Linked DNA regions of Funiculus sociatus GB2-C1. The protein of the gene in region 2 interacts with the protein of the main gene of each other region in a pairwise test. Links are inferred from orthologs where the notes say so. Each region holds a gene or a part of one and is shown on either strand. Other genes may lie near its edges. The genes, in order: def and NDI42_RS18175.

The links.
Region 1: the proteins of NDI42_RS18175 (region 2) and def interact in binary tests that used the Escherichia coli proteins (3 or more experiments, as listed by UniProt). The link is inferred for Funiculus sociatus GB2-C1 from one-to-one orthologs.

What each region holds. Positions count from the first base shown.
Region 1 is NZ_JAMPKJ010000009.1:2,192-14,505, reverse strand. Bases 4,710-7,535 are described here. They hold def (peptide deformylase), read right to left. Parts: upstream 6,496-7,535; coding sequence 5,923-6,495; downstream 4,710-5,922. Other genes in these bases: NDI42_RS06455 (GNAT family N-acetyltransferase), read right to left, coding at 6,627-7,502; NDI42_RS06465 (hypothetical protein), read right to left, coding at 5,716-5,910; NDI42_RS06470 (PrsW family glutamic-type intramembrane protease), read right to left, coding at 4,710-5,565. Outside these bases: NDI42_RS06495 (nitrate ABC transporter ATP-binding protein), read left to right, coding at 1-68; NDI42_RS06490 (nitrate ABC transporter ATP-binding protein), read left to right, coding at 439-1,299; NDI42_RS06485 (phosphate-starvation-inducible PsiE family protein), read left to right, coding at 1,425-1,883; NDI42_RS06480 (exopolysaccharide biosynthesis protein), read left to right, coding at 2,426-3,037; NDI42_RS06475 (YheT family hydrolase), read left to right, coding at 3,118-4,167; more of NDI42_RS06470, read right to left, coding at 4,159-4,709; NDI42_RS06450 (permease-like cell division protein FtsX), read left to right, coding at 7,742-8,644; NDI42_RS06445 (DUF3598 family protein), read left to right, coding at 8,670-9,488; NDI42_RS06440 (hypothetical protein), read right to left, coding at 9,499-11,436; NDI42_RS06435 (class I SAM-dependent methyltransferase), read right to left, coding at 11,504-12,314. UniProt on the Escherichia coli protein: Removes the formyl group from the N-terminal Met of newly synthesized proteins. Requires at least a dipeptide for an efficient rate of reaction. N-terminal L-methionine is a prerequisite for activity but the enzyme has broad specificity at other positions.
Region 2 is NZ_JAMPKJ010000040.1:44,643-53,505, forward strand. The notes cover bases 1-2,822. They hold NDI42_RS18175 (aspartate-semialdehyde dehydrogenase), read right to left. Parts: upstream 2,023-2,822; coding sequence 979-2,022; downstream 1-978. Other genes in these bases: dapA (4-hydroxy-tetrahydrodipicolinate synthase), read right to left, coding at 1-867; tig (trigger factor), read left to right, coding at 2,453-2,822. Also shown: more of tig, read left to right, coding at 2,823-3,913; ATP-dependent Clp endopeptidase proteolytic subunit ClpP, read left to right, coding at 4,067-4,762; ATP-dependent protease ATP-binding subunit ClpX, read left to right, coding at 4,772-6,112; NDI42_RS18195 (alpha/beta fold hydrolase), read left to right, coding at 6,518-7,450; NDI42_RS18200 (hypothetical protein), read right to left, coding at 7,469-7,990; NDI42_RS18205 (glycoside hydrolase family 10-like protein), read right to left, coding at 8,128-8,863.

The DNA.
Region 1 (12,314 bases), on a different replicon or contig from region 2:
TGGCGATTAAACAGGATTTTTCAGTTGCGGAAGTTGTCATCGATTCAAGGACGAAGACAGCAGCTTAAAGAAAGGCAAAAGGCAAGAAGAAAGAATTTCCTGTTTTTACTCTTGCCTTTTACTGATTCTCTCAAATGCTTCTCTTAAAGCTATCTCTCCTCTGCGTTTTCTAGACCTCTGGCAAAAGTCAGCCCTGAAATAAATTTCGGGCTGAACGCCAAAGTTAGCTTTAGCTAACTGGCAGACATTTTCAGCCCGTTTTAACGGATTTTAGCTTTAAGCCTGTAGCTTGCTTCTCGCTTTGCAAGTAGTTTTAGTTCAAGGCATTTAGGCAAGAGGTCTTCTGTATCTGAAGCGGTTCCTTATCTGGCAATTTAAGCCTACAAGCTGAGTAAGTAAGCGAAACAATCCCACCCTACTCCTAACTCTTCAACAGCCATGCAAGCCTTCAACTTTCAAACCTCAACTTCTTTAACTCAAAGCTCAAAACTCAAAACTCAAAAGTCCCCTAGTTCACCGTTTTTGGTGATTGAGAACGTCTCCAAAGTTTATCCAACACCAAAAGGCCCTTACACGGTGTTGGAAGACGTTAACCTCACCGTACAGCAAGGCGAGTTTATCTGCCTCATCGGTCACTCTGGCTGTGGCAAATCAACACTGTTGAATATGGTGTCGGGCTTTAATACGCCTAGCAGCGGCGAGGTGCGGGTTGGCTCTAAGCGCATCACTCAGCCAGGGCCAGACCGCATGGTAGTATTCCAGAATTACGCTTTGTTGCCTTGGCGGACTGCGTTTGAAAACATTTACCTGGCGGTTAACGCAGTTTATCCTAATAAGCCGGAAGCTGAAAAAAGGGCGATTGTAAGAGATCATCTAGCGATGGTGGGACTCACAGAAGCTGCTGACAAAAAGCCGCCCCAACTATCTGGCGGGATGAAACAGCGAGTAAGTATTGCCCGTGCTTTGGCGATTCGTCCCCAAGTCTTAATTCTAGATGAGCCTTTTGGAGCGTTGGATGCGATTACCAAGGAAGAATTACAGGAAGAACTGCTGAAAATTTGGAACGACAACCGGGCGACGGTGTTGATGATCACTCACGATATTGATGAGGCTCTATTTCTAGCAGATCGATTGGTGATGATGACGAATGGGCCTCATGCTAAAATTGGCGAAGTGCTGGAAATTCCTTTTCCGCGTCCGCGCGATCGCGCTCGCATTATGGAAGATCCGCAATACTACAAACTGCGGAATCACGCTCTGGATTTTCTCTACAATCGCTTCGCCCACGACGACGAATAAAGCAAAAGGCAAAAGGAAAAATAACCTACCTTTTTTTCCTTTTGCCTTTTATCGTGTTAATTATCAAAAATACTAGCAATTTTAAAATAATATGAATAGTGTGTCTATAAAAAGAGACTGGCAAAATGTGGATAGGTAAGAAGCTAAACAAACAAATTAGATCAGCTTTCAAAGATGAAAATTTTCTGCACGCACTGGAAAATATAGAGGGCATAGTTTCCAAGGTTCTTTCGGTTGCGATGATTTTGGTTATCCTGTTAGCAATTTGGAATCTAGGCCTTTCTTTGGTACAAATGCTGATTGGTCAACCGGAAGAGCCTTTTACCAAAACATTATTCAAAATATTCGGATTATTTTTGAATGTTTTAATTGCTCTTGAAATTTTAGAGAATATCACTGCATATCTAAAAAAACACGTTATTCAAGTTGAGTTAGTTATTGTTACTTCTTTAATCGCTGTTGCCCGGAAAATCATCATTCTAGATTTAGAAAAAACATCAGGCGTTGACATAATTGGGTTGGGAATTGCCCTTTTATCTCTTTCAATTAGTTATTGGATTATTCGCCACATGAATGCCAAATAGCATAGCGAATAAAGCAGATTGGGGAATGGGGACTGGGAACTGGGAAGAGGAAAGAGTTGCATTCTTCTTTTACTCAGTCCCCAGTTGTAGGTTGGGTCTTTGGAACCTCACACAACAGACATAAACATTTGTTGGGCGAGGTTCCTTAAACGCCATGCCCCTCAACCTATACAGGTTGTAGACTTTTAGCTTTAAGTGAACCGTATTTCCCAGTACCTAATCTCCAGTCCCCAGTCCCCTGTACCCAGTCCCCTGTACCCAGTCCCCAGCCCCTAGCCCCAGCCCCCACCATAAATCCCTACTTAGTGGGATCTGTTACCTTGACTACTATGTTAAAACTGAAAATAATGTACCTGGCACTGCTGCGAGATTTCTTGGATACCGACTACAGACAAGGCTAACCGCCGTATCTAAAATTTGAAATTGCTACTGGCATATCCTTGAGTGCTTTGATGTTTGTTTGGACTGAATGGGATAAAACTATTTATCGGCTGGTACAAGACAACCGCAGTAGGCACCCAACACCCAATACCTAACACCCAATGCGCCTGAGATTTTCTCAAGATATTAAGTCTCTGCTTGAGAGGTTAGCCAATCAGCCGCTAACCCTAGCAGACATTCTGGCAGAAACCTCTGAACGAGGGTTTAGCCTGGTTATCGGCTTACTCACTCTGCCGTTTCTGTTTCCAATGCCGCCTGGATTTACCGTAGTTTTAGGTAGCGGTAGCTTACTTTTAGCGCTACAGATGGCTTTTGGATGGCGTTCTCCTTGGCTACCGAAACGAATTCGTCAGTTCAAATTTCCTCGCTGGTTTATTCTGCAACTGTTGAAAAACCTGCAACGAGTCACAGGTGTGCTAGAAAAATTGACTCGTCCCCGTTTTCGTAGGGTGGCAGAGAATCCCCATGCGTGGCGATTGAATGGAGTGTGTATTGCTTGGCTGACGGTATTGTTGATGTCACCCATCCCGTTGACTAATCCGATTCCCGCAGTTGGCATTTTGTTGTTTGTCGTTGCCACTTTGGAAGCTGATGGTTTTTTGATGTGCGTCAGCTATGGGTTAACTGGGGCGATTACTTTGTTCTTTGTATTCATTGCAGGCACGTTTTGGCAAGCGTTTAGTCTGTTTATGCAACAATTTTTTCAGCAGTAGAAAATCAAAATAAATAAATATTGCTTTGTTAAAATGTATTAAGCAATGCTGGCAACAATCGGCTTTAAATGCGCTTATTCATGCAGAATCCTCCCTACACTCCGCCTTGGCTGCTAAGAAATGGTCTATCAATGACTCTCTACACTGCTTTGCAGGCAGGTAAGGAATGGGAAAAGACTACTGTAGACCCGGAACCACCTTATCGAGAAACAGTTTTTACAGGTGCGGGTAACGTGCCAATTTTTGGCTGGGTGGCGATTCCAGAAAAGGCGCACAGTACAATTGTTGGCACTTATGGCATTACGGGCAGTTTGGATAACCAGTGGTTTCTAAGACTGCTGGGACGCAAAGCGTTTGCCCAAGGTTATGCAGTGGTACTTTTTGACTGGAGGGCGCACGGCAAAACAGCAGAGTTGTCTCCTACCTTAACTTCTGATGGTTTGTACGAGGGGGAAGATTTTGTCCGTATTGCGGCGACGGCGAAGGGAATGGGTTGTCCGGCACCGTTTTGGTTTACGGGGTATTCTTTAGGGGGACAACTGGCACTGTGGGCGGTAAAAGCTGCACAGGAGTTAACGAAGGAAGGTCAGGATTTAGGGTTGCAGGAAGAGGAAATTGGGGGCGCGGCAGTTATTTGTCCGAGTTTGGATTCTAACCGTTCGCTGTCTTATTTAGTGAAAGATCCCTTGGGCAGATATTTAGAACAAGCGATCGCACGAGAATTGAAAAAACTGGCGATTCGGATGTATGATGCTCATCCTGGGGCAATAGAGCCCGCAGCAATAGAACGGGCTAATAGTATTTGGGGTTTTGATAACGAACTGGTAATCGGACGCTTGGGCTTTCCCTCAGTGGAGGCCTATTATGACGCTAGCAGTGCATTACACATATTGCCTCACCTGCAAAAACCAACTTTGATTTTATATGCTGCCGATGATCCAATGTTCGATCCGTCAATTGTGGCAGATTTGAAGAAGGAAAGCGATCGCAATCCTAACATCCACTTAGTGCTAACTCAATACGGTGGTCATGTCGGCTACATCAGCAGTCGAGAATGTCAGCATCAAGCAAAAGATCCTGATCCTTGGTGGGCGTGGAATCGAATTTTAGAGTTTTTTAAGCTACGGTAAGTTACCAAACCGGGTAGCAAAGTTGGAATTTCGCGTTGGAGACAAAGCACGCGCCTTGAGAATTGCTGCTGTCAAAAAGGCATAGGATAGCACTCCCACGACTGCTAACAGCAAACCGCTGACAGATCCTGTGGCGTTCCAGAGGGCATGGAGTCCAGATGCGGTGAAATACCCTACTACTAGAATTGTCCAACGCTTACTAGGTTTGAGCGCACTTAATCCAATGAAATACCCAAAATAGCCACTATAAGCCATGTGTCCTGCCACTGAGCCTAAAATACGGGGAATTAGAAGTTGCAATCCTACCAATTCTCCCGCCCCTTCCCCAGCTTGCAGCGTGATGTTTTGAATAATATTGGGAACGTATTGTCCCAGGGTTTCCAACAGGGTGAAGCCGACTGCGGAAGCCGTTCCTAGCAGAATACCATCCAGGGGTTCCCAAACTCCGATGCGATCGCGCCACTTCTTAGAAGGAAGCCTGCGTCCAATTAAATACAATGCCAGCACTGGCAACGCCTTCAGCAATTCTTCCATCAACCCTGCGCCGAAAAACATTCGCACAAGTAGACTGGGAAATTCCCTAAAGCTTACCTGTTCGGCACCTCTAAGTATTGTATCCACGTCCCCAGGCAGGATAACGCGAAAAACATAGATAAATCCTAGTAACAGCGGACTGACGAGAATTAAGGCGGTAGTTGAAGCTGAAAACAGTAGCACCCACCACGGCTTATGTTTGCCGCAAAGTTGGTAGACAAAATAATAAGCCGCCCCAGCCAGATAAGATGCCAGCACCAGATTAAATACTATTGGTGTCCCTACGGCGGCGAACAGCAAGATTACAAATGCGACTGTGAGAATGCCTGGTACCAAGTAAGCTTTTTTAGTTAAATCTCTTCCTGTGGAAAGGATGGGAAATAACTGGGTAAAAGTTACCCCCTCTGGCTGAGGTGGCGGTGGCGTTACTGACGCAATTACTGCCTTCGTCTGAAGCTGCGGCGGCGGCGTTACTGGTGGCGAGGACAGTTGAGTTTTGACGGAGGCAACTTGGTACTCAAACATGAATTCGGCACCGTTTTGCCCTAACATAATGCGATCGCCTGACAGCAATTTTTGCCATCCCTGCAAGCGTGTCCCATTTACATAGGTGCCATTGGCACTATTCATGTCGCATATTTCCCAGCCTACTGATGCGCCTCCCGACTGCGAGAGAGGACGAATAGTGGCATGCCGACGGGATACAATACCGTGCTGGGTAGAATCTAAGACAATTTGACAACTTGGTTCGCGCCCTATCGTTACTTCCCGATTTCCAGGTAGCGCGTAAGGCGGCAAAGGCGTAGTAGTGGCACCGCTGGACAGTAGCCGGAGAAACCCATTTGCGTAACTCTGACCAGTCATTTTTTAGAGATTGGGAGAAAGCGTTAGCGATTAGCTTAGCAATTACCGCTGATTATCGAGTAGGGTTCTGGCAAAAATTACAGGGCGACTAAAGTTGCGGCTAACCATAAAAAGGTGTGGAGACGCTGGATACAACATCTCCACACCTTTTCATGAATTTTGGTTTGCATCTCGAACGGCGGCATAAAATAGAAATCCCACTAAGGGAATGCTGGCAGCCAGAATAATTCCCGTAGTCAGACTACCCAGCCGGGGGTCTCCAGAAGCAAGTTCAAAGACGGAACCAACAGCTGCTATCCCTGCTACGCACGAACCAAGCAAAAATACACCACTTTTCGGAGTCATCATGACGGAATACTACCATCCCTTGGGTGCGGGATTGACAGCTTGAGCCGAGAAGCCGTGCTTTTTCAACTCTTCATTTAACACCAAAGCATTGTCTACGCGGTCAACAAACAGCACCCCATTCAGGTGATCCATCTCGTGCTGAATGGCGCGGGAAAGCAGCCCAGTTGCCTTCATACTACGCGGACGGCCCTGTTCGTCTTTGTAAGTGACTTCAACCATTTCCGGGCGCTTCACGTCGATATAAACACCAGGAATAGAAAGACAGCCTTCTTGAAACATACACAAGTCGCGCCCGAATTTCTTGATAGCCGGGTTAATCAGCACTAAAGGCTGATTAGCGGCGTTATCCGGTTCGGTGTCAATGACAATCAGCTGTTTGTGCACTGCCACTTGGGGGGCTGCCAAACCGATACCATCTGCGCTGTACATGGTTTGCAGCATTTCCCGCACGAGTTGCCGAATTTCGTTATCTACCTTGGCAATACGCTTGGCAGGGTGACGCAGGACGCGATCGCCCATATAGTGAATCTCTAAAGGCGGTTTTTCTAACTTTTTCTTTTCGACGGCAACTTCACTCGTCATGGTCATGGTATTGCGACTCGCAAGACAGCTAAATTTTAAACATTGCGATTTTCTTATATCTTAACAGTTCTCAGTTGTTAGCTCCCTTGCTACTTAACTCCCTTACTCTCGTCCCCCAACACGTACTTTCATCAACAACGCGCCGAACGCGGTAGCATAAATTTTTCCCCCTCTGCGGCAAATTTACCCCTCACCATCAGCACCGTCTCATCAAATACGTGGGGAAATGCCCTGATATCTCCCGCATCCAAAAGTTCAGGACTAAAGTATATCGTTACCTCTTCAATGGTTTGGGGTATTCTGTCGATAATTTCTTTCAACGGGCATATCTGCGTTGCCACTATATCAAAAAGGTGGAGTTGGGTATCTTTTATCTCCATGCAAGCGATTAAATCCAAATCTTCTGCATAGTATAAAGGGCGAGTTCCTTCGTTGAAGCAAAATACGGCTTTTTCTTTCACAACTCCAACAATATTAGAAACAGGTGTCCGCGTTTCCAACAGTCGGTGTAGCAATTTTAAATCTTTGGCATCATCAAAATTCAGTATTCTAAAACCATCCCTGCTGCTCTGGGAATCCCATCTGATTTTAAACACGAATTCTTCTAGTTTGCGAAAGCCAAAAGGCTTATAAAAATCCGGGTTCGGCGTTGTCAATACCAGCGTTTGATAGCATTTATCGCAGTATTCCAGCACCTCCTCCATCACTTCGCGGTAGTAGCCGCGCCTGCGAAATTCCGTCCGCGTACATACTCCATGTACTCCCCCTACAGTCACCGCTTGTCCCATAATTTGCATAGGAATTTCTAACACTCCTACATGGGTAACAGCTATGTCGTCCTGAAAGCGAATAAACGGAGTTGAAGCATCTTCCCACGATGCGCCTAATTTTCTGCCGCATTCTGTTAATTCCCCTAATCCAGGAAACACGACTTCAACCAAGTCAAACAACTTATTACTTAAATTGGAGTCAGCAGAGAATGACTGTTTAAAGCGATACTGATTCATAACTTCACCATAATTATTGTCAGCGGTTCAGATACCGAACTCCTTAAAGAAGTCCGGTATTTCGCCTTCACGAATCATTTAGGAATGCTATAGATACTACAAATACTACAACATATTAGAGGCAATGGGGAGCGATTCGGGAGAGTAGAATCTAATGCAGCTCTAAAATCTACTCTTCAAAGAATCGAACGCCCGTGCTATAAACTCTCTGATGATGGCTGTGGTTGAGGAGGAAATTCGTGTTTAAATTCCTAAGTAAATTAGATTACCTACTGCGCGAAACATTGCGGGGCTTGCGACGCGGCGGTTGGATGAACTGGGCGGCGGTTAGTACAGTCACCGTGTTACTGTTTCTATTTGGCATGAGTCTGCAAGCATCTTGGCAAATGGAACGCCTGCTGACTCAATTTGGCAGCCAACTGGAAGTATCTGTATATTTAGATCCTGGGGCGCGAGTGGAAATGGTCGCCCCGGCTGTGGAAAAAATGCCAGAAGTGGTTGAGATAAAAACGATTTCCAAAGAGCAAGCTTGGAAATCTCTAGTTAAAGAACTCTTAATTTCCGATATCGACGGTGCTACCCAGCAGCTAGAGGGAAATCCTCTCGTGGATGAGCTAAAAGTCAAGGTACGTAACTCTGAGATAGTGCCAATTTTAGCCCAAAAGCTGGTAAAAATCCCAGGTGTGGATGGCGTACAGTATATGGATGAAGCTTTGCAACGATTAGCTCAGCTGAATAAAGGTCTGAGCTACGTTAGCCTTACTATCACCACCTTACTTACTTTGACGGCAGTTGCAGTAATTACAACAACAATTCGTCTGATTGTGATGGCACGACGGCGGGAAATTGAGATAATGCAGCTGGTGGGAGCAACTACGGTATGGATTTACCTGCCGTTTATTTTACAGGGAATTACCTTTGGTTTGGTTGGGGCTGCGATCGCTTGGCTTCTCATCAGCACCGTTGGACGTACTTTGAATAACTTGCTTACTTCTCAACCGAATTTTATCCAATTTCTGGTCAACGGTTTGCAACTTAGTCCAATACAAATTTTTATGTTACCTGTGATTCTCCTGTGTCTCGGCGGTTCGGTAGGCTTAATCGGGAGTTTGTTTGCTGTCCGTCGCTTTGCTGTACGATAATCAATCCAAAATCTAAAATTAAATTATGCGATCGCAATGGGAATCTTTACTACAAAATCTTGGGGAATGGCAAGGCTCATTTACCCGACTTTCGCCCCAAGTAGAGTTACTGGAAGACACGCCTACAGTTGTCTCCCTGGAAGGTTTAAACAATAACCAAACCATTCGCCAAATTATCCGCCGCTTACCACCCGGTCAACAGGCAGAAGAGAAAGTTTTAGAATATAGTTCTCTTGGAAAAAGCGTTTTATTTTTTGAGAATGGGGCATTTTCTCAAGGCTCAATTCAACAAGCTCCTTTCTCAGAATTTGGGGCGGAATTAGGTTTGATTGATGGCACCAGAAGGATGCGCTTGGTGCAGCTATTTAACCGTGAAGGGAAGTTAGATAGAATTACCTTAATACGGGAAAAATTAGCCGAGACAGACTCCCCAGAACGCCCAGCCTTAACTGTTAATGATTTGGTGGGAGAATGGCAGGGAGAAGCGGTGACAATTTATCCAGACAATCAAAACACTGATACTTATTCTAGCACGCTGAAGGTAGAGCAAAAAGAAAGCGATCGCTTATTTCAGAAATTGACTTTTGGCGACAGAACCATCACTTCAACCGCTAAAATTAACGGTTCCATTCTTCACTTTGACCAAAATAACCTGCCAATTCAAGTATTATTATTACCAGATGGTGCCTCTTCCAACTGTCCCCTACAAGTGAAAGGTGGTCAAGCCTTTTTTCTAGAAGCAGGATGGTTATTGCAACCAAATTTGCGCCAACGGATGATTCGCAGCTATAACAATAAAGGGGAATGGGTTAGCCTCACCTTAGTTACAGAACGTAAAAGGTGACATGAAAAGTTTATAAACTCACCTTTCCATCACGTGAAACCGTCTCTTCAAACACTAAACCGCCAGCTTCTACCCGCAGTTTACCTTGTTTCCAACCTAGAGAGATAGGGCTATTTCCTTCAGTTGGCTTGTATAAAGCATAATTTTTAAACCAGTCATACTTGACACCATTGCGAACAATAGTTGGCAGCTCATTTTGAGAATTATGAGTTACTTTCAGATTATCGCCATTAACTCCTTTTAGCTGTACTGTACCAGCTGCTATCTGGCTCAAGTCCAACTTACTTTTTTTCTTCACAGATTCTTTAAAACTAGCATAACTGCTTGTAATTTTATCTCCCACCTCCAGCGTAAATCCAGCATATTGATTCCCTTGAGGTGTGGCTTTCAGCATTACTTCATCGCGGTATAACTCCTCTAGTTTTTTTCCTTTAATAGGAATTTTTGTGTAATTATTTAGGTTTATGGGATGAACAGCCAGCCAAGTCTTTTCAAACTTAAAGAACCAAATTCCATCTTCAATTTCTGATACGGCAGTTTTAGGAATCTGAAAATAAAAGGGTTGGTTTGAGGCTGGCCGTAGCCAAATCAAAAGATTGCGGTATTGTCCTATTTGATCGCCTTTATTTTTTCCAGGCTTTAGCCTGTCGCTACCAGTATTGGCTACAAAATAATCCACCCCACGCTGAGAATTTTCAGCCATCAATTTGAAAGTTCCAACATCACCATCGCTAAACTCTGCAACAACACTACCCAGTTGATAAGTATTACCGAAAAATGTGGTTTCCCAATAACCAGGTTTATCTTCACCTCCAGGTTTCCAATTTTCATAAACTGGCTTGGTACTAAGTAATTCAATCGGCTTTTTAAACTGTTTTCTGGCTAATGCTACAACTGCCAATGGAGGACGGTAACTGCTAGTAACTACGTGAATTGAATCGCGTTCAGGTTTAGGATTAGGTAGCGAATTATCCCCAAAATATAGCCATAGCAAACGTGCGGCAGATGAACCATAAACTACATTACTATTACCATAATCTCGTTTAGATGGCCCCCCGAAACCACCGTGATAATACTTCAATGCCCCCGCAGCACAAAGCCAATCTAAAGCTGCTTTACCTAACATTTTCGCTTCTGTATCTTTAGCGAAATCGTAAAGATTAAGATACGCAGCTAGGGTATGACCGTGATAATTTTCCGAATCCCACTCGCCCATACCAATATGATAAAGCGCCCAAACATACCGCTGAATTCTCTTTTTATAAAGCTGTCGCACATCTTCATTTCCAGTTTCCTCCGCCATTAGATAAACGGATATCTCTCGCATCGCCCTGAGATTATCTGTATTGCGTCCATCCACCCAGCTACCGCGCACCTCTGGCCCCCAACCGTCACCGCCACGACCTTGCCCATAAATTGGGTGAGGACGACCATTGGGATCTTGCTGCGTCCACTTTTTTGCACCTAAAAACATTCGTTGTTTGTAGGCAGGATCTAGGAATTTACCGAAGAAGAAGTATTTGCGAATTTGTCCTTTGAGAGTGAAAGAATAGTAATAGTCAATCCCTTCGGTGTGGGCGTTATCTTTGGCTTGATTATCTTCATTTTCAAGAAATGCGATCGCTTTCTCCCGATTTCCATCCAAAAAGTCAAACATGGCATTAGGATAAGACGCTTTTTCATTCTCTCCATAGGTGTTGCCATATTTTTTGCCTGCGTAATACTTAATAACTTCTTTAGCTCGTTGCTGAAATTCTTTTTCAAGTTCAGGTGTCCACTGGTTTTTAAATGCCTTTGCAGGGGGCGGCTCCGCCTGAAGTAAGTTTAAAGTATCTGGACTAGGTGTATTGGCGCTGGATACGAGAATAGTGCGATCGCGACAAGCCAATACCAGTAGAGCCAGTACGGATACTGTCGCTGCGTAGCGAAAAATTGTGAACCGTTTCATCAGCAACAAAGGCTATTTAGCTGTAATAATTTTGGCATAATTTATCTTTGTGTTGCTGAATATACTCTTATTTTTGATAAGATTTAGCAGTCATAAATGCCCACTGCATTACTGCTGGACGAAACTCGCTAACAGCAATTTGACGGTCTTCTTCATTGAGGAAGCCAATTGCTGCATATGCTTCTGGCTCGCGCTTTGTACTACTTATTAACGTGATATCATGAGTTTCTTTAAAGCGGGACAGAATAGTTTCTGAAATTGTTGGGTTTAAAAAGTCATGTAATTCAACTAACACGTCGCTGTATCTAAGATTAGGTGCCAGATCCGGTTGTAGTAAATCAACTTCACCGCCTTCACAATCCATAAATACTAGCGATTTTTTATCTATTGCCTCATTCAATGCTTTTATATCGCATTCTCCAGCAAAAAATATACGGTCAAAAACACCATTAGCTCGTGCCATTTCCTTAGACATTCGCCTAGCAATGGGGTTAATCTCGAAAGCATAAATCTTGGCGGTAGGTATCTTTAAAGCAAATCCAACTGCATAGTAACCTTCGCCACTACCAACATTGATGATGTTGTCGTAGTTTGTTTGAATTACAGAGCCTAAAATTTCATGCAATTCTTCCTCGTAACAACCTATAAGCGTTGGTACTAATGCTGCGCCTCCCTTGCGTCCTACATGAACCATGCCAGCAAAAGGGCCACTTTGAACAACTAAACCGTATTTTTGAATGATTAGATTGTTAATCCGTTGGATGTTTTCGGGAAGTTTAAGCTTTTGGTACCCGTGATAAGTGTTGTAGACTTCCGGTAAAGTTCGCCGCACCAACAAACTGATATAGTTGCGAATTTTCATAGAATTTAATTTTAAA
Region 2 (8,863 bases):
CTTCATTACTGCCTCTAACATTTGCCTATCTGAGTCTGGTAGATGCGAGAGTGGTGGACGAGTCGAGCCAATATCCCAACCTTGCAGTTTTAGCGCCGCTTTGATGGGAATAGGATTAGTCGTACAAAACAAAGCTTTGAATAATGGAAAAAGTTGTAGGTGAATATCGATTGCTACTTTAGTTTGACCGTTTTCAAAGGCTTGAATCATCTGTTGCAGCTGTTTGCCTACTAGATGGCTAGCAACGCTTATTACCCCAGCACCGCCAACTGATAATAAAGGCAAAGTTAGGGAATCATCCCCAGCGTATATCTGAAATTCTGCTGGTATCAGCCGTCGAATCTGACTTGCTGCGTCTAGGTTGCCACTTGCCTCCTTAATTGCCACAATGTTCGGGATTTCTGCCAGACGAGCTACTGTCTCTGGCTGGAGATTCTGACCTGTACGACCAGGTATGTTGTAGAGTATCAGGGGCAGGTCTGGGCAAGATTGGGCGACGCTTGCAAAGTGCTGATACAGTCCCTCTTGGGGGGGCTTGTTGTAGTAGGGTACGACTTGTAAAGATCCATCTACTCTTATTTTAGCGGCTTTTTGAGTAGCTGCCATCGCTTCTTTCGTCGAATTTGACCCTGTACCTGCGATTACCTTAGCTTTTCCGGCTACTGCCTTTTGTACAACCTGAAATAACTCATACTCTTCTTCCCAAGTCAGAGTAGGAGATTCCCCAGTTGTGCCACATATTACCAAGGCATCACTACCATTTTCTGCCAAATGCGCCGCCAGCGCTTCTGCAACGGCGTAATTTACAGCGCCATCTTCCTTAAATGGCGTCACCATCGCGGTGATCACGCGCCCAAAATTTACCACACTCTTTTAACTCCTCTTTCGATTTTGAATTTTGGACTTTGGATTTTGGATTAAGAAGCTACAATCTAAAATCTAAAATCTAAAATCCAAAATTTTGCTGGTATAAGTCGATTACTTATAACTTAATTTCGTCGCAGGCTGGAGCCAGTTCCGTTCTACCAACAATTCCGCAATTTGGATGGCATTAAGCGCCGCACCCTTGCGTATCTGATCTCCACTCAACCACAGTTCCAATCCGCACGCATGAGAGATATCTTGACGAATTCGACCTACTAAAACTTCGTCGCGACCGCTTGCCTCAATTGGCATCGGAAAATAATTTGCCTGCCAGTCTTCCACCAGCTTGACACCCGGAGCAGTCGCTAATATTTCCTTTGCCTTGGCTGGGGGAAATGGTTGCTCAAATTCTAGGTTAATCGCTTCTGAGTGCGCTCTGAGTACGGGAACCCGCACACAAGTGGCACTTACTCGCAGTTCGGATGCGCCGAAAATCTTGCGCGTCTCATTGAGCATTTTCAGTTCTTCTTCACAATACCCTACTTCAGTCATTGGGGAATTGTGCGGAAATAAATTAAATGCCAGGGTGTAGGGGAAAATTCCTGGTTTTGGTGACTCTCCCTCTAAAATTTCGCGGCTGTGTGTTTTGACTTCTTCCATCGCCCTTGCACCCGCACCGCTTGCCGATTGGTAGGTGGCGACAACAATGCGCTGCACTGGCTGCACTTGATGCAGAGGCCAAACAGCCACTGCCATCAAAATTGTTGTGCAGTTAGGATTAGCAATTATACCCCGATGAGTGCCTGCTGCTTCTGGGTTCACTTCTGGAACCACTAGCGGAACTTCGGGGTTCATGCGAAAGGCACTGGAATTGTCAATTACAACTGCCCCAGCGTCTACCGCTTTATGCGCCCAGGCTTTAGAGGTAGAGCCGCCAGCAGAAGCGAGAACTAAATCTACATTATCAAACGAGCGATCGCCTACTGCCTCCACAGGCAAATCTTCGCCCTTAAATGACATGGTTCGACCAGCAGAACGTTCTGAAGCCAACAGCTTCAAGTCGGCTACGGGAAAGTTACGGGCTTCCAGAAGTTCTAATAACTCCGTACCTACTGCACCCGTGGCTCCGAGAATGGCAACGCGATAGGAATCAGACAAAGATGGTTCCTCCTCTTGAATACATATATTTCAAAAACTTTCGGTATCGAGCCTAAGCAATCTGTTAGGTTTTTTTTGTAATATTTGTAATATTTGTGCTTGTGCAAGGACACAGACTATTACTGCTTCTATTAGAATATCTCAAAGGAATTTTACATATCTAGAACTTCCCTTAACCTAACTTCCCTGCCAAAGAAGGAAAAGCTAGATTCTGGTTGAGTGAAAGCGCGTGCTGTCGATGTACTATCATCAAATATGTCAACAATAGGGATAGTAAGGTTTTATCTACACTGGCTGCAACTGTTGCAAAACTAGGATATCACGGGGTTGAGACGCTAGAGTTCTTCTTTGGCTTTAACCGACCGTCTTCCAAGCCTACCGTAGAATCGCTATCAACCCTGTGCGCTTTAGTTTCTAGAGAAGTTATCTGATGAAAGTTACCCAGGAAAAGCTCCCACAGAGCAGGATTGGCTTGGAAATTGAAATTCCACCGGATCAGTCAAAAAATGCCTACGAGCAGGTAGTCCAAAAGCTCGCCCGTACAGTCAACATTCCTGGGTTTCGCAAAGGAAAGGTGCCTCGCCAAATCCTGCTACAGCAATTGGGGCAGACACGGATTAAAGCAACTGCCCTGGAAGAATTGATTCAAAGTAGTCTCCAGCAGGCTCTTAAGCAAGAAGCAATTGAGCCGCTAGGTAACTATCAGCTGCGTTCCGATTTCGATGAGTTAGTGGGTCAGTTCAAACCAGGAGAACCCCTGACGTTTATAGCTGCGGTGGATGTGCAGCCGGAAGTATCGTTAGGCGACTACACTGGTCTTACCGTCAAGGCGGAGGAAGTACCGTATGACCCTAGCACTGTGGAAAAGTTCTTGGAGGAGCGTCGTGCGGAATTAGCCAACTTAATCCCTGTGGAAGGTCGCCCAGCGCAAATGGGAGATGTCGCAGTAGTGGATTATAGTAGCCGTTTGGCGGACGAACCAGAAGGTGAAGAAACTGAAAGTATTGCTGGGGGTCAAGCCGAAGACGCTCAAATTGAGCTAGTTGAAGGCAAGTTTCTCAAAGAATTTGTCGATGGCATTGTAGGCATGAGTTCCGGCGAGACGAAACAGATATCGGTGAATTTTCCGGAAGATTATCGCCAAGATTTAGCAGGGAAGACAGCTATCTTCAGCATCACGCTCAAAGACCTCAAGGAAAAAGAGTTACCAGCGTTAGATGATGATTTCGCCCAAGAAGTCAGCGAGTTTGAGACTTTAGCCGAGTTACAAGAGTCTTTAGAGAAAAAATTTCGCGACAAGGCTGAGCAAGAAACGAAGGCTAATAAGGAGCAAGCGATCGTCAGCGAACTGCTCTCAAAAGTTGAAGCTGACCTGCCGGAAACCATGATTCAGCAGGAAGTTGAGACGATACTGCGTCAAACCATCATGCAAATGGGGCAGATGGGGATTGATGTCAAGTCCATGTTTACACCGGAGATGGTGAAGCAAATGGGAGCGCGATCGCGTCCGGAAGCCATCGACCGACTCAAACAATCCCTAGCCCTGGAAGAAATTGCCAAGCGCGAATCTCTCCAAGCAGAACCAGAAGCCATTACAGCCAGAGTCAATGAGCTGCTAGAGCAGTTTCCAGACGACCAAAACATCGACAGGGAACGGCTGCATACCATTGTCTCAGCCGATTTGCTCAAAGAAAAAGCAATTAGCTGGCTAGAAGAACACGGCACAATTGAACTGGTTCCCCAAGGCACTCTCACGCCAGAGGAAGACGAGGAAACTGAAGCTGAAGTAACCGCTACCGAAGCAACAGAAACCGAAACGGCAGAGGAAACTGAAGCTACAGAAGCAACCACCCAGACGGCACAACCAGATGCCGAATCCTCTCTAGAGTGAATAAACCATAGGGGCAACCAAAAAACTGCCCCTACACCCTTATCAACAGTCCGTGATGGTCAAAAACAGCGGATTCGGATATAACGGAAGTATAGTGGATCAAGAACCACTCGCCAGTTCACCTGACAGTGCAGGGTTAGACTTCGCTCGTTTATGGTTATATCTCTATCCCGGAATTACGAAATCACAAGCCAAAGAAAACCGGATATTTACTCCGCCTTCGGTTCAAGCAACGTTGTTCCTATGGTGGTGGAACAATCCGGTATGGGGGAACGGGCGTTCGATATTTACTCGCGGCTACTGCGGGAGCGCATCGTTTTCTTAGGGACTCCGGTTGACGATGTGGTGGCTGACTCAATTGTGGCTCAGCTGTTGTTTCTAGACGCAGAAGACCCGGAAAAAGACATTCAGATGTACATCAACTCCCCCGGCGGTTCGGTGACATCTGGTATGGCAATATATGACACAATGCAGCAAATACGGCCTGATGTTGTTACCATATGCTATGGATTAGCAGCCAGCATGGGGGCGTTTTTGTTAGCAGGTGGAGCGCAGGGTAAGCGCATGGCTCTACCCAGTGCCAGGATTATGATTCACCAGCCCCTCGGCGGAGCTCAGGGACAAGCAGTTGATATCGAAATTCAAGCCAAAGAAATTCTTTATCATAAGCAAAAACTGAACGAGTTACTGGCTCACAGCACGGGTCAACCGTTTGAGAAAATATCGGAAGATACCGAGCGCGATTTCTTTATGTCATCGGCTGAGGCCAAAGATTACGGTCTCATCGATCAGGTCATCTCCAGGCAGAACCTTCCCCAGGCGGAAGCAGCTGTCACTTCACTGAGATAAGAGGCAAGTATGTCTAAGTACGACTCCCATCTGAAATGTTCCTTTTGTGGCAAGTCCCAAGAACAGGTACGCAAATTAATTGCCGGGCCGGGAGTCTACATTTGCGATGAATGCGTTGACCTGTGTAATGAAATTTTAGATGAGGAGCTACTGGACTCTGGGACTCCAGCACCTCAGCCGGTTCCCCGTGCCGAACCTCCCCAGAAGCGCCGCGTCCGTTCCTCTAGTCTCTCTCTGAGCCAAATTCCCAAGCCGAGAGAACTGAAAAAGTATCTCGATGAACACGTAATTGGTCAAGACGAAGCCAAGAAAGTGCTTTCGGTAGCGGTATACAACCACTACAAGCGCCTAAGTTTTATCCAATCTAAGAATAATGGCAAAGCGGGGCATGACGATCAGGTAGAACTCCAAAAATCGAACATTCTCCTGATTGGCCCCACAGGTTGCGGGAAAACACTTCTGGCACAAACGCTGGCAAGTATTCTGGATGTACCCTTTGCTGTAGCAGATGCTACCACTCTGACGGAAGCAGGGTATGTCGGAGAAGATGTGGAAAATATCCTGCTGCGACTGTTGCAGGTGGCAGACTTGGATGTGGAAGAGGCGCAGCGGGGAATCATCTACATAGATGAAATTGACAAAATCGCCCGCAAGAGCGAAAATCCCTCAATTACGCGGGATGTCTCTGGTGAAGGCGTACAGCAAGCTTTGCTGAAGATGCTGGAGGGGACAATCGCCAACGTGCCGCCTCAAGGCGGACGGAAGCATCCCTATCAGGACTGCATCCAAATTGACACGAGCAACATCATGTTTATCTGTGGTGGTGCCTTTGTTGGTCTGGAGAAAGTTGTAGAGCAGAGAATTGGCAAAAAGTCAATAGGCTTTGTTCAAGGTGGTGAAGGGCAGCCGAGAGAAAAGCGCACAGCGGATATTGTGCGGCACTTGGAGCCGGACGACCTGGTGAAATTTGGGATGATTCCAGAGTTTATCGGTCGAGTGCCAGTGGTGGCGGTCGTCGATCCGCTGGATGAAGAGGCGCTGATGGCGATTTTGACGGAGCCTCGGAATGCGTTGGCGAAGCAGTACCAGAAGTTGCTGAAGATGGACAACGTGCAGCTAGACTTTAAGCCGGATGCGCTGCGGGCGATCGCGCAAGAAGCGTATCGGCGGAAAACTGGCGCACGGGCGCTGCGAGGAATTGTTGAAGAATTAATGCTGGATGTGATGTATGAGTTGCCGTCCCGCAAGGATGTGACTCGATGTACCATTACGCGAGAGATGGTAGAGAAGCGTTCTACTGCGGAATTGATCGTGCATCCCTCTTCCATGCCCAAGCCTGAATCTGCATAATTTGTAGCAGTGGTACAAAAAAGCTGAAAATATAGAAACCCGTTTTCTCTGGAAAGCGGGTTTTTTACATAATAGTAGGGTAGACACCAATACTTCCCCTTATAAGGCAGACCTAACGATTTAGCCCCCTTCCCTAGTAGGGAAGCAGGGTGGTTTCATACAGTGAGAGAAAATATCGAAAACTGCAACATTTTGTAGGGGCATGGCATTACCATGCCCCTACCGGCAACCAAAATCAATGTTACAGAATTTTCTTTTAATAAATGAAACCACCCTGCCCTTCCCTACTAAGGAAGGGAGAAACATCAAAGCCCCTCTCCTAGAAGGAGAGGAGTTGGGGAGAGGTTAAGAGAGATGTATTGGGATGGGTACTACCCTAGATACTCAAAACTCAAAAGTCATAAAATGCCTCAAATTCAAGTTCGCGGCACTTCGCATTACTACGAATGGATCAAGACACCGAAAGATGGTGAAAAAAAGCCAGTAATTGTCTTCATGCACGGTTGGGGTGGATCTTCTCGTTACTGGGAAACCCCTGCTAAAGCCCTTTCGGAGACTTTTGACTGCTTGCTTTATGATATGCGAGGATTTGGGCGATCGCGTAAAATTTCGCCTATGGGGAACGGTAGCGTCCTAGCGGAAGAATCCTCGCCACTGGCAGAAGAACCAGCTACAGCGGAAGAGTTGACATATGAAATGGAGGAATACGCCGACGACTTAGCAGGGTTGTTAGAGGCCTTACAGTGCGATCGCGTCTATGTTAATGCCCACTCAATGGGAGCATCTGTCGCCGTCTTTTTTCTCAACCGCTACCCAGAGCTAGTAGAAAAAGCAATTTTAACCTGTAGCGGCGTTTTTGAATACGACGAAAAAGCATTTAAAGCCTTTCACAAATTTGGCGGCTACGTCGTCAAATTCCGCCCCCGTTGGCTGTATCAACTTCCCCTCGTTGACCGGATGTTTATGAAACGATTCGTGCATCGTCCCCTACCCAGTGCTATCAGTCGTGCTTTCTTAGACGATTTTCTGATGGCAGATTACCAAGCTGCTGTAGGCACCATGATTACCTCGGTTAGCGAAAAAGCAGCCCAAGTGATGCCGAATGAGTTCGCCAAGCTTAGCGTTCCAACACTTATAGTAGCTGGCGAATACGATATCATTATCCCCGCCGCGATGGGGCGTGTTGCCGCAGGATTGAGTGACAAGGTGGAGTATGTCGAGATTCCCGATACTGCTCACTTTCCCATGCTGGAAGCACCAGAAGCTTATCTGAAGGTAGTGCGAAAGTTTTTGGGAATAGGCACTGAGCAAAGTTTCGACCAAACTATAGTGTCTTAGTTGCGATCGCTATTGTACTCAGGCAGGTTTTCCCCTCAGCAACACAACCAAGGCAACACCTGTAATTCCAGCGACTACAACCCATGCTAAGGTCAAACCGATTAATTCGCTGAAGAATAGGCGCGTAGTCTGGCGCAAAATTCCACCTACAGTCCAGCCGATAGACAGCCCTATCGCCCAGCCTGCAACATTTGCTAAGATCCACATCCAAGCTTTTTTGACTTGCTGCCTGAGTACCAACCATTGCCCCAGCCCAAGCATTGTGCCTACAATTGTCCCATTCAAGACACCAAAGATTATTCTAGGTTCAGAAAGTAAGGTTCCGGGGGCAACCCAGCCTATGGCACCCATACCACTGCCCCCGATTAAAGCCCAACTGAGTATACTCGCTAATATCCACCACCAAGCGATCGCAAGATGCTGTCTAAGAACCAATGCTTGAGAAAATGCGATCGCGCTTGCACCTATTGTGCCCTCTACAAGTCTAATATCGGTTCTATCGCCAATTTCCACCCACAGCAAACTAACTAAAAAACCCACACAAGTGACTAACACCCATTGCAACCAGAAAAAGCATCCAATTTTTGATTTTTGATTTTTGATTTTTGATTGAGAAGTATTTTCAGCAGTAGGAAACAATCAAGCTAAGAGCCAAACGGTATTAAGACCCACTTATACTATCCGGTTGGAGGTGACTTCGGCAAAACTTTTGGTTGTGTAGCGCTTGCGGGAAAAAGCGAACGGAAAGCTTCTCGGCGTTTTTTGGGTGACTCTGGAGACATATAACTCCATAAACTTTCCCAGTAGAAAAAGGATACCCCATTAAAACCGCGATCACGCACCATCTGAACCTGCTGCTGAATTTGCTTCATGTCCACAGGACGACCCCATAACCCTGATAATATCCCCACACCGACGGGAATCTGACCGCGAGCCATCTGCACTGCTGGTTGCGACAACTCCGCAGCAAAAGTTTTCAAGTCATCGCGATACACCTGCAAAACTAACTCATTCACCAAACCACGCTTTATCCAAGTCTGCCAATCTTGGAGATAGGATCTATAGGCAAAATTGTAAGGGTTAGGAGATAAGGACACCAGACAGTAAGGATTAACGGATTTTACAGCTTGGAAAACTCGTTCCATAAAATCAGTAATTTTGTCTGCTCTCCAGCGTATCCACTCGGAATCTTTCGGATTAATCGGGGGGCTTTTTCCCTGATGTTCTTGTTGGTATAGTCTGATTGTGTAGGGGTCGTAGCCAAGCTCAACAGGTAAGCCAAAATGATCGTCTAATTGAATCCCAGCCACATCATATTTTTCGACAACTTCAACAATTAAATCGAGAATAAACTGCTGTACTTCCGGGTGCAGAGGATTGAGCCAAACTACTTTTCGAGTCAACTGTTTGCGG